2 regions of the Rhodococcus sp. P4_F3_2 genome follow, and region 2 is predicted to be linked to the other one. Evidence: riboswitches for the same ligand, from Rfam matches in the RefSeq annotation. Region 2 holds a riboswitch; the other holds the start of a gene.
What was found. A riboswitch is a leader RNA that binds a small molecule or an ion and turns the genes downstream of it on or off. The one in region 2 is predicted to bind thiamine pyrophosphate.

Region 1: linked by a shared signal. The riboswitch ahead of thiO (glycine oxidase ThiO) and the one ahead of AC1DWA_RS22565 (TenA family protein) in region 2 are both predicted to bind thiamine pyrophosphate.

What each region holds. Positions count from the first base shown of each region.
Region 1 covers NZ_JBFUJN010000024.1:284-7,693, forward strand. The annotation lists partial or broken gene AC1DWA_RS23260 (ABC transporter ATP-binding protein) at 1-190, opposite strand, end outside; gene thiG (thiazole synthase) at 320-1,072, opposite strand; gene thiS (sulfur carrier protein ThiS) at 1,065-1,280, opposite strand; gene thiO (glycine oxidase ThiO) at 1,277-2,356, opposite strand; TPP riboswitch at 2,356-2,502, opposite strand; gene thiE (thiamine phosphate synthase) at 2,529-3,224, shown strand; gene AC1DWA_RS23285 (hypothetical protein) at 3,474-3,605, shown strand; gene AC1DWA_RS23290 (NUDIX hydrolase) at 3,598-4,158, opposite strand; gene AC1DWA_RS23295 (hypothetical protein) at 4,317-5,678, shown strand; gene AC1DWA_RS23300 (glutamate ABC transporter substrate-binding protein) at 5,693-6,679, shown strand; gene AC1DWA_RS23305 (serine/threonine-protein kinase) at 6,687-7,410, shown strand, end outside.
Region 2 covers NZ_JBFUJN010000022.1:94,626-102,035, reverse strand. The annotation lists gene AC1DWA_RS22590 (Type 1 glutamine amidotransferase-like domain-containing protein) at 1-483, shown strand, start outside; gene AC1DWA_RS22585 (hypothetical protein) at 541-867, opposite strand; gene AC1DWA_RS22580 (GNAT family N-acetyltransferase) at 1,443-1,712, shown strand; gene AC1DWA_RS22575 (MFS transporter) at 1,835-3,109, shown strand; gene AC1DWA_RS22570 (carboxylesterase/lipase family protein) at 3,102-4,670, opposite strand; TPP riboswitch at 4,801-4,896, shown strand; gene AC1DWA_RS22565 (TenA family protein) at 4,884-5,627, shown strand; gene AC1DWA_RS22560 (ABC transporter substrate-binding protein) at 5,627-6,655, shown strand; gene AC1DWA_RS22555 (ABC transporter permease) at 6,633-7,410, shown strand, end outside.

The DNA of each region.
Region 1 (7,410 bases), on a different contig from region 2:
GCTTGCCGTCGATCAACGCCGCACCCGACGTCGGCTGATCCAAACCCAGGATCATCCGCATCGTCGTCGACTTACCCGCACCGTTCGGGCCCAGGAAGCCCGTTACGATGCCCGGTTTGACCGTGAACGACAAATCGTCCACCGCTTTCGTCGGTCCGTAAACCTTGGTCAATCCCCTCAGTTCAATCATGAGGAGAACTCTGCCCTACCGACAATGACCAGCACATCGGCCACAGGTCTAGTTCCGAGTGGTACTCAGGTAGGACATGAGTCCGGGCAATTCGGGCAGAACCCCGAGAAATCACCCGGATCTCGTCCCTCAGGACGACGCTTGAGCCCAGAATCGCTTGGGGATCCGGCCGGCGTGCCGCGCCTCGAAACCTGCCACGACAGCGTGACGCATCGCCGACGCCATCAGCGCGGGATTCTTGGCCCGCGTCACCGCTGTCGCAAGTAGGACCGCGTCGCAGCCCAACTCCATGGCAAGGGTGGCGTCGCTGGCCGTTCCGATCCCGGCGTCGAGGATGACGGGCACCCCGGCGCGCTCGACGATCATCTCGATGTTGTGCGGATTCGCGATACCAAGCCCGGTGCCGATGGGTGAACCGAGCGGCATGACCGCGGCGCAGCCGACCTCTTCGAGGCGAAGCGCCAGCACCGGATCGTCCGTCGTGTACGGCAGAACGGTGAATCCGTCGTCCACCAATTGTTCTGCGGCGGAGACGAGTTCGATTGCGTCGGGCAGCAGTGTCCGCTCGTCGGCTATGACTTCGAGTTTGACCCAGTTCGTCTCGAGCGCTTCGCGTGCCAACTGCGCCGTCAGGACCGCTTCGGCGGCGCCCCGACACCCGGCGGTGTTCGGCAACGGTTCGATTCCGAGGCGACGAAGCAGGTCCAGAACGCCGGTGCCGCCGGCCGCGTCGACTCGCCGCATCGCGACGGTGGTCAGTTCGGTGCCGGAGGCGACGAGCGCTTCCTCGAGCACCGCAAGGTTGGCGGCGCCGCCTGTTCCGGTGATGAGCCGGGAACCGAAGCTGCGGCCAGCGATAGTGAGAAGGTCCTGCTCAGCCACCCTGCACCGCCGTGAGGATCTCGATTTCCCAACCACGTCCGACGGATTCGTCCCAACGCCCGCGAGGAAAGAGCGCACCGTCGACGGCGACGGCGATACCCTTGCTCGGCAACTCGAGGTGCGTCAGTAGCTCGGTCACCGTGACTGCTCGATCGAACTCGAGATCTTCGCCGTTGACGGTGATCCCGATCGGGACCTGCTCACTCATGAATTTTCCTTAACTACTGCGAACCGCTCGGGTTCGGTTCCTTTTACCTCGACCAAAGATGTGCCGTTCAGCAACGCGACCGTCGCATCGGCGGTGACAGGCGTCAGCAGGACACCGTTGCGTCCGTGTCCGGTGGAGACGACAACACGATCGGACACGCGCCCGATCAACGGCAGGTTGTCCGGCGTCATGGGACGCAGGCCTGCCGCGCATTCGTACAGTTCGTATTCGCCGATCGCCGGCATCAGCGCCTCGGCGTCGTTGATCAGGTCCCGTACTCCGGCCATCGTGACCTGCGTGTCCTCACCGGACTCGTATTGTGTTGCGCCGACGACGATTCCGTCACCGCGCGGGACGAGGTAGGCGGGCCGCCCGTGGACGCTTCCGCGGATGGTGCGGCTGGGCGCCGGGGTGACTCCAGGCCTACTCCGCAGGCGAAGGATTTCGCCCTTGACCGGGCGTACCGGTAACCCGGGCCACAGCTTGGGTGACGCGATACCGGCGGTGAGCACGATCTGATCGGTGTCGAGTTCGGCGAGGTCGTTGACGGCACGCGCGATCAATTCGACGCCGGATTCCGCACAGGCCTTCTGCAATGCCTCCAGCAGAAGTCTGTTGTCGACGGCGGACTCACCGACAGCCATCAGTCCCGACCGGATGCCCCGGCCGAGCATCGGTTCGAGTTCGCGGATGCGGGCGCGACCGAGAACTTCGAGTTCATGGCCCTGCGCGGTCACCCACTCGGCGATGGTCTGCAGGTCCTGCGCGTCGGCCGCATCGAGTGCAACCGTCAGCGAACTGTCCGCGGTGAAGACCGATGGCCCGAACTTTCCGAGCTCCTCACCGAACGTCGGCCACCGTTCCAGGGACGCTGCACCAACCGTCAACGCTGTCTCTTCACCCGGCCAGCCTTCGGAAAGCGGGGCGAGCATTCCGCCCGCCACCCACGAAGCACCTGATCCAATGGACGGGTCGTGCAACCGAACGGACCACCCGTCGCGGGCTGCTCGCCACGCAATGGCGAGACCGATGACACCGCCGCCGACAACCGACACCGTACGAGCGTGTGTACTCACGAAACTCCACCTCCACTTCCTGCGCCGGCATGATCCGGGTCAGGTCTGACGGTCGGGATCTGGTCGCGATCCCCTCTCAGCCCCACGAACCTCGCAGTCACGACAAAAAGTGACAGCGACGTTTCAGGACTCCCGTGTCGAACCTTGCTCCCTAGAGGCTACCGTTTGCTCCGTGCACCCCACACATCCCAGTAACGTCATCGACCGGCGCGAGCGCCTGGCAGCAGCACGGCTGTACCTGTGCACCGACGCGCGCCGCGAGAAAGGCGACCTCGCGCAGTTCGCCGAGGCAGCCTTGTCCGGCGGAGTCGACATCATCCAATTGCGTGACAAGGGCTCTGCCGGTGAGCGCGAGTTCGGCCCGCTCGAGGCCAAGGACGAACTGGTAGCACTGGGCATTCTCGCGGCCGCAGCGCGACGCCACGGCGCATTGTTGGCAGTGAACGATCGCGCGGATCTCGCGATGGCTTCCGGTGCCGACATCCTCCACCTCGGGCAGAACGACATTCCCGTCCCCTACGCACGAACCGTTGTCGGTGAAGACGTCGTCATCGGGCGTTCGACGAGTAGTCGCGCGCAGGCGAGTCTGGCCGCAATCGAAGAGGGCGTCGACTACTTCTGCACCGGGCCGGTCTGGGCGACACCGACCAAACCGAATCGAAGTGCGTCCGGTCTGGAACTGGTTCGATCGACCGCCGACGCCGCACCGCCGCGCCCCTGGTTCGCAATCGGCGGCATCGACGAGGAACGCCTGCCGGAGCTGCTCGATGCCGGTGCCACGCGCATCGTCGTCGTGCGGGCAATCACGCAGGCGTCGGATCCCCAGGCGGCTGCGCAGCGCCTCGCCGCCGCCGTCGCTGGACGCTGAAAACCGGTAACTGGCGACCGTCAACTGTTTGCCGGGCGATTTCTGCACAGTTACGGGTCAGCACGCCTGACTCGAAACATGAACGGAAGTTGTCCGATCAGACAACAAACCCCCAGTTCCTAGGTGCGATTGGATGTCCGAAAAGTCGGATTAAGTGATCTTGATCACAGTTATTTCGATTGCGTGTCGCATCCCATTCGGTTTGTTGTAGTTTACTCCCAGTTACTAACTGAAACCTAGGAGCACTAAATGGGATCCCTCGACACCGGCTCGCTCAGCACCGAATCGCTCGAAGACCTGAACCTCGGCAAGATCAGCGAGCTGCTCAAGCTCGGTATCACCGCGGTCAGCTTCATCACGGCGCTGAACTCGCTCAGCTGAGCCTCGTTTCGGTCGACGACCGAAACACAGAAGGGCCGGACTCCTGAGGGGTGTGTGGGTCGCCGGCCTGTAGGTCTTCGGTCTCGGCTGGTACAGGCGCAGTTCGGAGCTCGGGCCACGAGGAACCGAATCCCGGATGCAATGGCAGCGAATCGACGTCGGCTTCACGCACCCACCGCAACTCGGTGCTCTCACCGTTGGCAACCGTCGACAGCGGATGCGCCGCATCAGCCACGACGGTGGTGTAGGTCCACCCGCTGTCCGCGTGCATCGTCACTACCTCACCGCGGACGCGAACGGCGTCTTCGGCGATTCCGGCTTCTTCGTGTGCCTCCCGGACAGCGGCGTGCGTCGTGCTTTCGTGTGAGTCCCGTGCTCCACCGGGCAATGCCCAGGTACCACCTTGATGGCTCCACGCCGCACGATGCTGCAGCAAGACCAGGGGCGATCCGTCCGAATCGGGGGCGCGCAGAAGCAGTCCAGCGGCTCCGTGTTTACCCCAATGCCGAGTACCGTCCGGTCCGATCGACCAACCGTCACCGTCACCACGCATCGACTACCTCGCTCCGCCTGCTCTCGCCGTTGTCCCACACTAACCGTTTCAAACTGCTCCAGGTGTAGGTGATGCTTATATGCTCGCGAAGATGCCCTGAATCATTTCTCGGCGGCATCATTTCTCGGTAGCCCGCCTACAGCGAAGTGAGGTGCTCGATGGTCGACCGTGTCGTCCCGTCCATCGAACCCCGGTCGCTGCCGCCCGCCGAGGGCACTTCGGTATCGGCGGAGGACGAGCGAGCACTTCTGCGGCGCGAACTCCAGGCATTCATGTCCTCGACGCCTGGCCGGTTGACCGTCGTCGGAGTGATCTTGATTGCGATCACCTTGATCGCCGGACTCCTCGCCACCGCAGCGATCGAGAACCGACAGGCGAACCTCGACCTCCTCCTCGTCGAAACCGAACCTCTCGCCAACTCGGCCCAGAACCTCTACAGCGCGTTGTCTTTGGCAGACGCCGCCGCGGCCACCGCCTTCATCTCCGGCGGCCTCGAACCCGCCGAAGTACGCGACCGATACACGCAGTCGATCGGTGAGGCGTCGGCGGAGATCGTCCAGGCGTCGGCCGGTCTCGACTCGACTGATCTTGCCGGGCACAGCGCGTTGACCACCATCTCGACCGACCTCTCCGTCTACACCGGGCTGGTCGAAACTGCACGGGCGAACAATCGCGTCGGAAACCCGGTCGGGGCAGCATATTTGAGCGAGGCCTCGCAGTTGATGCAGACCTCGCTGCTGCCGATGGCTCAGCAACTGCACGCCTCGCAGGAGACCCTGGTCTCGCAGGTACAGCGCGATTTCGAGACTCCACCGTGGTGGCCGATCGTGGCATTCGTCCTCGTGCTGTGCGCGCTGGTGGCAACACAGGTGTACTTCTCCCGCAAGAGTCGCCGACGCTTCAATCTCGGGTTGATCCTTGCCTCGCTCGCCGTCGCGGCTGCGCTGCTGTGGCTGCTCACCGTCGGACTGGTGTCCGCACTTGCCACCGGACGTGCACTCGACGCGGGCGCCGAGCCACTGCACGAACTGACCGAGGCCCGGATCATGGCACAGCAGGCACGTACCGTCGAAACCCTCACGTTGGCGAGACGGGATTCAACTGCCGAGGACAACGTGACGTTCACTCGCAAGGTCGACGCCCTGCGCGACATCCTCGAGGGCCTACGCAGCGACGAACGCGCCCGAGTGAACAACGAGGTGCTGACCGCCGCACTGGATTCGCGCGAGCAATGGGTGGCTGCGCACACGCGCATGTACGACCGTCTCGGGACCGGCGACTTCACTTCCGCTGCCGCCATCACCATCGGCTCCGGAGAACAGGATTCGGCCGCGGAATACGGAAAGCTCGATCACGAACTCTGGCAAGGAATCGTGGATTCGCGCACAAATCTTCGGTCCGACGTCTCGTACGCCTCACGTGTGTTGGCTGCCTCTGCACCGGGCATGACTGTATTGGCAGTTCTCGGAGTTGCCGGAATCTTCATCGGGTTCTGGCCCCGACTGCGGGAGTATCAGTGACGGGAGTACCGGAGATGCGGAGGAAGCTCCCGGCCGTGTGCGTCGCGGTTCTGGCAGCGTCCGTGCTGGCGCTCGCCGGTTGCGGTGCAGATCGAGCCGAAGACCTGAACAACGCGGCCGCCACGTCGTACACGGAACCGCCGCTGCCGGCCGAGGCCACCATCGCGCCCAGCCCGACACCGACGACTACCGCGTCGTGCACCAACCTCACTGCAAGCCTGCGCCCCACACCCGCAGACGCATCTCCGCAGCCACCCACGCCGAGCCTCGACGCCATCCGCGCCCGCGGGCGGCTGATCGTGGGCCTGGACACCGGTTCCAACCTCATGAGCTTTCGCGATCCGGCGACCGGACGCCTCGAAGGCTTCGACGTGGACATCGCCCGCGAGATCGCCCGCGATCTGCTCGGCGACCCGGAGAAGATCGAGTACCGAATCCTGACCTCGGACGATCGGATCGCCGCACTCCAGGAATCCATGGTTGACGTGGTCGTCAAAACCATGACCATCACGTGCGAGCGGCGCGAGAAGGTCGACTTCTCGACGCAGTACTTCTCCGCCGAGCAACGAATTCAGGTCCTGCAGGGTTCACCGGTACGCGGCATCGCCGATCTCGCAGGCAAGCGAGTCTGCGCTGCCCGGGGAACGACGTCGGCTACGCGAATCCAGGAGCTCCAACCCGAAGCCACCGTCGTGACCGTCCCGATGTGGTCCGACTGCCTCGTCGTCCTCCAGCAGGGGCAGGTGGACGCGATCAGCACCGATGACACGATTCTCGCCGGACTCGCCTCGCAAGACCCGTATCTCATGATGGTCGGTGGTTCGTTGGGCGTCGAGCCCTACGGAATCGGAGTGAACAAGGACAACCCCGACTTGGTCCGATTCGTCAACGGAACCCTCGAGCGAATCCGGGGTGACGGGACCTGGAACCGTATCTACGACCGTTGGCTCAGCGTCCTCGGTCCGTCACCCGGTCCCCCGCCGGCCGTCTACCGGGATTGAGGCTGACATGACCGAAGAATCCGGCCCCGAGCCCGACGCCACGCAAGCCTCCGTACCCCCCGAGCCTGACTCCACGCAGGCAGTTCACCGCGAGCCTGACTCCACGCAGGCAGTTCACCGCGAGCCTGACTCCACGCAGGCATCCCTACGCTCCGAACCCGAAGCCACCGGTGCCTACGAGCGCCTCGAACCGACCTCGGCCCAAATACGAGGAACCACGCCGTCCGCATCCTCCTCCCCTACCGGCCGCTCCACTCGATCCCGCCGCAGCCGGTCGGGACGAAAGCTGCGCCTCGGCGGCGGCCTGGTCGAAGTTCCCCCCGTCCCGCAGATCGACCCCGCATCTGCGGTGATGAGTGACCCGACGGTCCCCGAGCGCAAACGGTTCTGTTGGAAATGCAACGAACCGGTCGGCCGTAAGAGCGCAAGCACCAAGGCAACTCAGCACGGCACCTGCCCCAAGTGCGGTTCCACTTTCGACTTCCGCCCACTCCTCGAAGAGGGCGAATTGGTATCAGGTCAGTACGAGGTTCAAGGGCCCATCGCGCACGGCGGCCTCGGATGGATCTACCTCGCGATCGATCGTAATGTCAGCGACAGGTGGGTAGTTCTCAAGGGACTCCTGCATTTCGGTGATTCCGAAGCGCAAGCCGTTGCGGTAGCCGAGCGTCAGTTCCTCGCCGAGGTCGCCAACCCCAGCATCGTCAAGATCTTCAACTTCGTCGAGCATC
Region 2 (7,410 bases):
AGCGAATTGACTCCACTACGGGCCGCGGGCTTCACGGCAGAGGAAGTTGACGTCCGAGACTTCCTGGGTGCAACGGAAGCACTCGAAGTCCGACTTCGCGAATTCGACTGTCTGTGGGTTCGCGGCGGAAACACGTTTGTCCTGCGAGCTCAGCTAGCCCGAAGCGGCGCAGATCGGGTCATAGAGATGCTGGTTCGTTCGGGCCTCGTGGCCTATGCGGGATACAGCGCGGGAGCGTGTCTGGTGACTCCGACTCTGATCGGGCTCGACGCGTCGGACGACCCCGCTGAAGTCACGCCTACGTGCGGTATCGACCCGATCTGGTCCGGGCTCGCGCTGGTCGACTTCGCGATAGTGCCGCACGGCGGCGATTCGTTACTCGAAGATCCGCAGGTGACCGCGCGGACGGTCGCAGCGCTGACCACTGCTGGCGCGCAATTCACCGTGCTTACTGATCAAGAGGTGATAGTCGTCGACCGCTGATCTGACGCAGACGGTTGATCTTGACGCAGACTGGGGAGTCGACTTGGCCCGACTGGATCAGCCGTGCTCTGCCACCGCGGTTCCGGCTGCCGGCGACTGACGCTCCAGCCTCGTCCACGCAATCTCCCAGCGCTTGACCGAGACCTCGTCGGCGTCCTCGAGAAGGGCGTCGAGGAGCAGGCGCGGATTTTCGCGCCATGCCAGTTCGGCGGCATGGACCTCCGCAGCCGAGAACAACCCGGACGCCTCGAGATCGCGAATCCACTCGCAGATCTCGCCCCGGTGGATCCGCGCGATGGTCTCGTATCCCAGACCTTCGTCAAGGAAGTCGTACGAAAAAATTGCGGCAAAGTAACTGTTCGACTCACGCTGCCCGAAAATCATGTGCGTTCCTTCCTCGAAGTTGTCCGACGAAGACTCGAAATCGAACCGTTGCGAAGCCGCACCAAAGTTTCTTTGGCGAAGTTGTAACGCTTCTTCTATCCCCGACGATTCAAACGCTAACCCCCCAAGCGGGTCTTTGGGATCACGTCCGAGAAACGATCTGATGACCAAGGCAATACCCCTGGGGTTTCCGGGCGCTCGCACCCTTCGCCGACACACAATCCGCGCCCCGCTGACCTGCAATTTGCCCGTTTCAGGCCCTCCACTTAATCCATCCGAACAGATGACAAAAAACTTTGTGACGAGTCCCACATATTGGGATGTTTACGTTCGTGATGCATATGTATCACCCAATGTGGGCACAAAAGTACGGGCAAATCGGCACGTACAGACCAGTTTTCTTCCTGATCCGACACGACCAAGGTCCCTTGAACGGTCGTCCAGTTGTAGTTGCGCTAAGTAACGGAACTCACGCCGGCAAGCGATATTGCGGACCGCCTGCCAGGTAGCGTGGCTCCACAGAACGCAGACGCGGCGCGCCGCAACCGGCCGCCCTTTCGAAACGGAGCCCGAAGATGACCGAGACAGTGGCGCACAACTCCGCGGAAACGCGCTTCGAGATCCGTGTCGACGGCGAACTGGCCGGTTTTGCCGAGTACTCGGACCATTCCGGTGTCCGTGATTTCCACCACACGGTGACGTACCCACAGTTTCGCGGGCGCGGGCTTGCCGCCATCGTGGTGCGTGAAGCGCTCGATCAGACCCGGAACGAGGGATTGAAGATCCTTCCGACGTGCTCGTACGTCGAGAAGTTTGTTGCAGAGAACCCCGTTTACCAGGCATAGCCGAACGAGGACGGTCCGCGAAAAATCACTCGCGGACCTGCAACCCCCGCTGCTAGCGTCGATGGTGCCGTCGTCGAAACTCTCGAAATCCTGGTCGGCACCATCTCGGGGAAGGAAAGAACGTGGTCGCCTCAGCAGATCGGCGCCCACCTGCATCCGAGGACGTAGTTACCCCCAGCTATCTCCCTCTCGTCCTCGTCAATCTCGCGACGCTGTTCTCGGCGATCGGCAACGGTATCGCCATCGTCGTACTCCCCTGGCTTGTTCTCGAACGAACCGGCAGGGCTACCGACGCGGCGATAGTTGCCGGCGCAGCAGCCATTCCGTTACTCGTGTCGAGCCTGTTCTCGGGGACATTCGTCGACAAATTCGGACGCCGTCGAACGTCGATGATTTCCGACGCTCTTTCGGCGATGTCCGTAGCGGCGATCCCGATCATCGCGGCCACCGCGGGCTTGACGATCCCGGTGATCGCGGCGTTGGCCGCGCTCGGTGCGGTGTTCGACCCCGCCGGAATGGCGGCGAGGGAGTCCATGCTGCCTGCAGCAACTCGGACAGCCAAGTGGAAGCTCGATCGCACCAACAGCGTGTACGAGGCCAATTTCAACGTCGCATATCTGATCGGCCCTGGCATCGGCGGTGTCCTGATCGCAACGATCGGGGCGGTGAACACGCTCTGGGTGACGGCGGCTGGTTTTGTGTTCTCGATCGTCGTGGTTGCCTTCATCCGCCTTCCTGGCGCCGGAGTCCCCGAACACGAACATCGTCCGAAATCGATCTGGCACGGCACACTCGACGGTCTTCGGTTCGTCTGGAACAACAAACTGCTGCGCACTCTGGCGCTGATCGACATGGCCGTCGTCGCGCTCTACATGCCGGTGGAGAGTGTCGTGTTCCCGGTGTACTTCACAGAGTTGGATCAACCGGCGCAACTCGGATCGGTGCTGATGGCATTGGCGATCGGCGGCATCATCGGCTCTCTCGCCTACGCTCCGCTGGCACCGATCATGTCCCGGCGACTGATCATGATTTTTGCCGTTGCCGTTCTCGGCATAGCGATGCTTGCAATGGCGCTTCTACCTCCGCTGTGGGTGATCCTCGTGCTCGCCGGACTGCAGGGGCTCGTCTACGGACCAGTCGGCCCGATCGCCAACTACGCCATGCAGACGCACAGCCCGGAGCACATGCGCGGACGCGTCGTCGGTGTCATGACGTCGACTGCCTACGCCGCCGGCCCGCTGGGTTACCTCGCGGTCGGCCCTCTGCTCGATCAACTCGGAATCGCGTCGACCTTTGTGGCCCTGTCGATTCCGATCATCCTGATCGCCGCAGTCTGTGCCTCCCTGCCGGTGCTTCGCGAACTGGATCGTCCGCGGCACTCGACCGACGTCAGTTGAACCCCATCACGTCGTTTCCCCAGGCGACGCGCAGTCCGTGATCGGGGTCGCTGACGAGGGTGTCGGCCGAGTCGATCAACAGCGTCGACCGCTTCTCTTCCTCGTACGGCGCCCAGTGCTTCGAACCGTCGAGAGCTGCCGGCACGGCATGCCGCGCGAAGGCCAGCCATCGCCGTTGAATACGGCCGGCTACCTCCATCGCAGCCTTCCGTCCACCCAGCCAGAACGTGGGGTCGACGTTCAGTGTTCCGAAATTGCCGAATACATAGGGTAATTCGGTCGCGTGGCCCGCGCCGATCCGTGCGGCCTTGAGCATCGGCGTCGCGTGATCGAAGCGGTACACCCACGTAGGGGAATGCCGGCAGTGGGCGTCGGCGATCCACAGAGTCGGCATGCGAAACGCCGCGTCCCGCGACAGTGCCAGCGCGCCACTTGGTTTCGCGTGATCAGGGTAAGCCGACATGATCTCGGCAAGTTTGGTCGCGGAGATGTCTGGGTGATCATCCGCCAGCAGTTGCAGCATGGCCTCGACCGACTGCGCGCTCACCGGCATCAGCGGAGACTTCATGAACTTGAAGATCGACGCCTCGTCCTTGTTGGAACCGATGATCAGTGGGATTCGGTGCGCGTAACCCTTCTGGAAAGCCGCAACCGGGTAGTGCGGCACCAGATCACGATCGACAACGGGTGCCATCGCCAAAGTTCCCGGAATCCGGGTCGGAATTTCGTTGACCAGGTCATCGCTTGCCTTGACGAGCAGTTCCAGATCCGTGGTCAGCAGATCGCCTGCGTCTTCAGGGTCGATCGAGAGCAGTTCGAGAAACCGCTCCGCCACGGTCTTGGCGCGCTCGGCCCCGTAGACGGATGTCGCGGGAGGACTCTGGGCAATCGCACGATGGAACAGACCTTCGGCGCTCGGACAGGTCATGAGCGTCGTGATGGATCCTGCGCCGGACGACTCACCGAACACCGTCACCGCACTCGGGTCACCCCCGAAGGCGTCGATGTTGTCTCGAACCCATTCGAGTGCCGCAATCTGGTCTCGCAGACCACAGTTCGATTCGAAAACGGTATCCGCGGTGGAGAATCCAGACAGGTCCAGGAATCCGAGGGCACCGACGCGATAGTTGAAGGAGACGAGAACGACGTCACCGGTTTCAGCCAGATGACGGCCGTCGTAGATCGTTTGGGCGGCGGACCCGAGGCAGTAGGCGCCGCCGTGAATCCACACCATCACCGGTCGCGGCGTGCCGTCGGGGCGCGGGGCCCACACGTTGATCGACAGACAGTCTTCGTCGATTTTGAAGGCCCGGTCGATCGGAACCGCCGGGCTCTGGCCCTGCGGCGCGATCGGCCCGAACTCACGACAGTCGCGCACCCCGTCCCACGGCTCAGCGGGTTGCGGCGCGCGGAATCTCCGTTCACCCACCGGCGCTGCTGCGTAAGGCATGCCCTTCCACGCGAACATTCCGCCATCCGGATACCCGCGGGCTTCTCCGCCGCGGGCACGGATCACCAGAGTTCCGTCCTCGCCGAGATTCGGTCGAACGTCGGTCTCCATGTCTGAATCCCCTCCCGACCCGCGCGTGTGGCAAACAAGACCAAACGTACCAACATAAGGCCGATGTGCGCCGACTACTCAACTGCCAGGTAGCCGCCGACGAAGCAGAGGCTCGGTGTTAAGGTCGCCTAGTTCTGACACGGGGTGCTCCGCATGGGCGGGGCTGAGAACACACCCGGGAACCTGATCAGGTAATGCTGACGAAGGGATGTCATGGCTACTACGCAGCCTGCATACAATTCTGCCGAAAACTCGGTGGCCACAGCGCCGTCGACGGATCGGTTCACCGATCGGCTCTGGGCCGAGACGAAGGTCCTCCGCGAGTCGATCGACTCACTGGAGTTCCTCAAACGCCTCGGCGACGGAACCTTGCCTCTCGACGCGTTCCGCACGTACATCGAGCAGGACAAGCTTTATCTCGAGGGGTATTCGAAAGCGTTGTCCCTGGTCGCGGCCCACGCCCCGGATCCGCAGTCGGCGGGCTTCTGGTCGAATTCCGCGTCCACGGCAGCGACAGTGGAATCTGCGCTTCACGACGGACTTCTCACCGGTGGAATTCTTCCAGCGGGATCGGGAAGGCTCGAGCATTCGCAGGCCTGCCTGGGATACGTCTCGTATCTGACGGCGACTGCGGCAACTGCGCCTTACCCGGTCTCCGCAGCGGCAGTACTCCCCTGCTTCTGGATCTACGCCGAGGTCGGCCGCGATCTTGCCGCTTCAGCGCGCGAGGTACTCGACGCCGATCCGTCGCATCCGTACGCACAGTGGGTCACGACGTACGACGCACCCGAATTCCACGAGTCGGTGGCGCAGGCCCGCGTACTGGTCAATGCTGCGGCCGAAGCAGCCACCGAGACAGAGCGTGAGGCGATGAGTGAAGCATTCCGCATCGCCAGTCGCTACGAGTTGATGTTCTGGGATTCCGCACTCCACCAGCAGCCTTGGCCGGCGTCGTGATGTCGTTTGCGGCGCTGCGCCGCACACTTGCCACGTCTGCCGCGATCGCAGCCGCATTCACAGTTCTGACCGGATGCGCCGCTGACACCGGCTCGTCCGACGGGACCATTCGGTTCGCACTCGACTGGACCCCGAACACGAACCACACCGGTTTGTACGTTGCACTCCAAGAGGGCTACTTCGAGGACGCCGGTCTGGACGTCTCGATCCTGCCGTACAACAACACCTCGCCCGACACCCTGGTCGACGCCGGCAACGCGGAGTTCGGCATCAGCACACAGAGTCAGGCCACGTTCGCCCGAGCGGCCGGCGCCGCCACGACGTCCGTCATCGCGCCACTTCAGCACCGCGCCACCGGCATCGGTGTGAAGGCGGATCGTGCGGACATCACGCGCCCGCGTGATCTCGACGGAAAGACGTACGCCGGGTTCGGCGATCCCGGCGAAGTCGAGACACTGCAGCAGATCATCCGCAACGACGGCGGGACCGGGAACTTCACGACGGTCACGCTCGGTACGTCCGCGTACGAAGCCGTGTACTCGGGCCAGGCCGATTTCACGGTCTCCTACTTTGCGTGGGAAGGCCTCGAAGCGGAGCGAAACGGAACTCCGATGCGGTACTTCCAGTACACCGATTACGGCTTCCCCGATGCGTATTCGATCGTGATCAACGGCAACCAGCAGTGGTTGAAGGACCATCCCGACGAGGCACGCAAGTTCGTCAAAGCCGTTCAACGCGGATATCAGACTGCTGCCGACAACCCGGACCAGGCCGCGCAGGATCTCATCGACGCGAACCCCGGAGCTTTCACCGACGAAGACCTCGTCCGTGACAGTCAGCGGATGCTCGCCGCCGACTACATGAAAGACGCCAACGGCGTCGTGGGCGCCCAGAATCTCGAAACCTGGTCGGGTTATTCGGGATTCCTCTTCGACAACGGATTGCTCGCCGGACCGGACGGGAAGCCGCTGACCCAGAAGCCGGACTGGTCGGAGTACTTCACCAATGAGTATCTCGACGCGTCCTGACGTGAGCGGACGGCTGGTCTCGGCCATGCGGCGGGCGCTTCCCGCGCTCGCCGTGGTGGTGCTCCTCGTAGCGGCGTGGCAGATCTACGTCGAGATCAGTGGGATTCGGCCGCAGGTACTTCCGTCTCCTGGTCGCGTTCTGTCCCAAGGGTGGGACAATCGCGAGATCATCTCCGGCCACGCCTGGTCGACATTGCAGGTCACGTTGGTCGGCTTCACTGTTTCACTGGTGTTGGCCTGGATTCTTGCTGTGGTCGTGGACTTTTCGCCGTGGTTGTCACGCGCGCTGGTACCACTTTTTGTCGTCTCGCAGACGCTGCCGATCATCGCCATCGCGCCGCTGATGATCATCTGGTTCGGCTTCGGGTTGTTGCCGAAGGTGTTGGTGATCGCGCTTGCGACGTTCTTCCCCATGACCATCGGACTCATCGAGGGATTTGCCGCGGCCGACCGTGAAGCGGGCGCTCTCCTGCGCAGTATGGGCAGCACTCGCTGGCAGGAGTTCCGATACGTCCGCCTTCCTTCGGCGATTCCGCGATTCTTCACCGCCCTGCGTATCGGTATCACCTACGCGGTCGTGGGCGCGGTGTTCTCCGAATACGTCGGCGCTACTTCCGGTTTGGGCATTTACATGAGCACCCAGAAGAACTCCTTCCGCACCGACCTGGTGTTGGCGGCCGTACTGGTGACCGCGTTGATCAGCGTCACGCTGTACTTGCTGACGTTCGCCATCGAGCGCATCGTTGCACCATGGG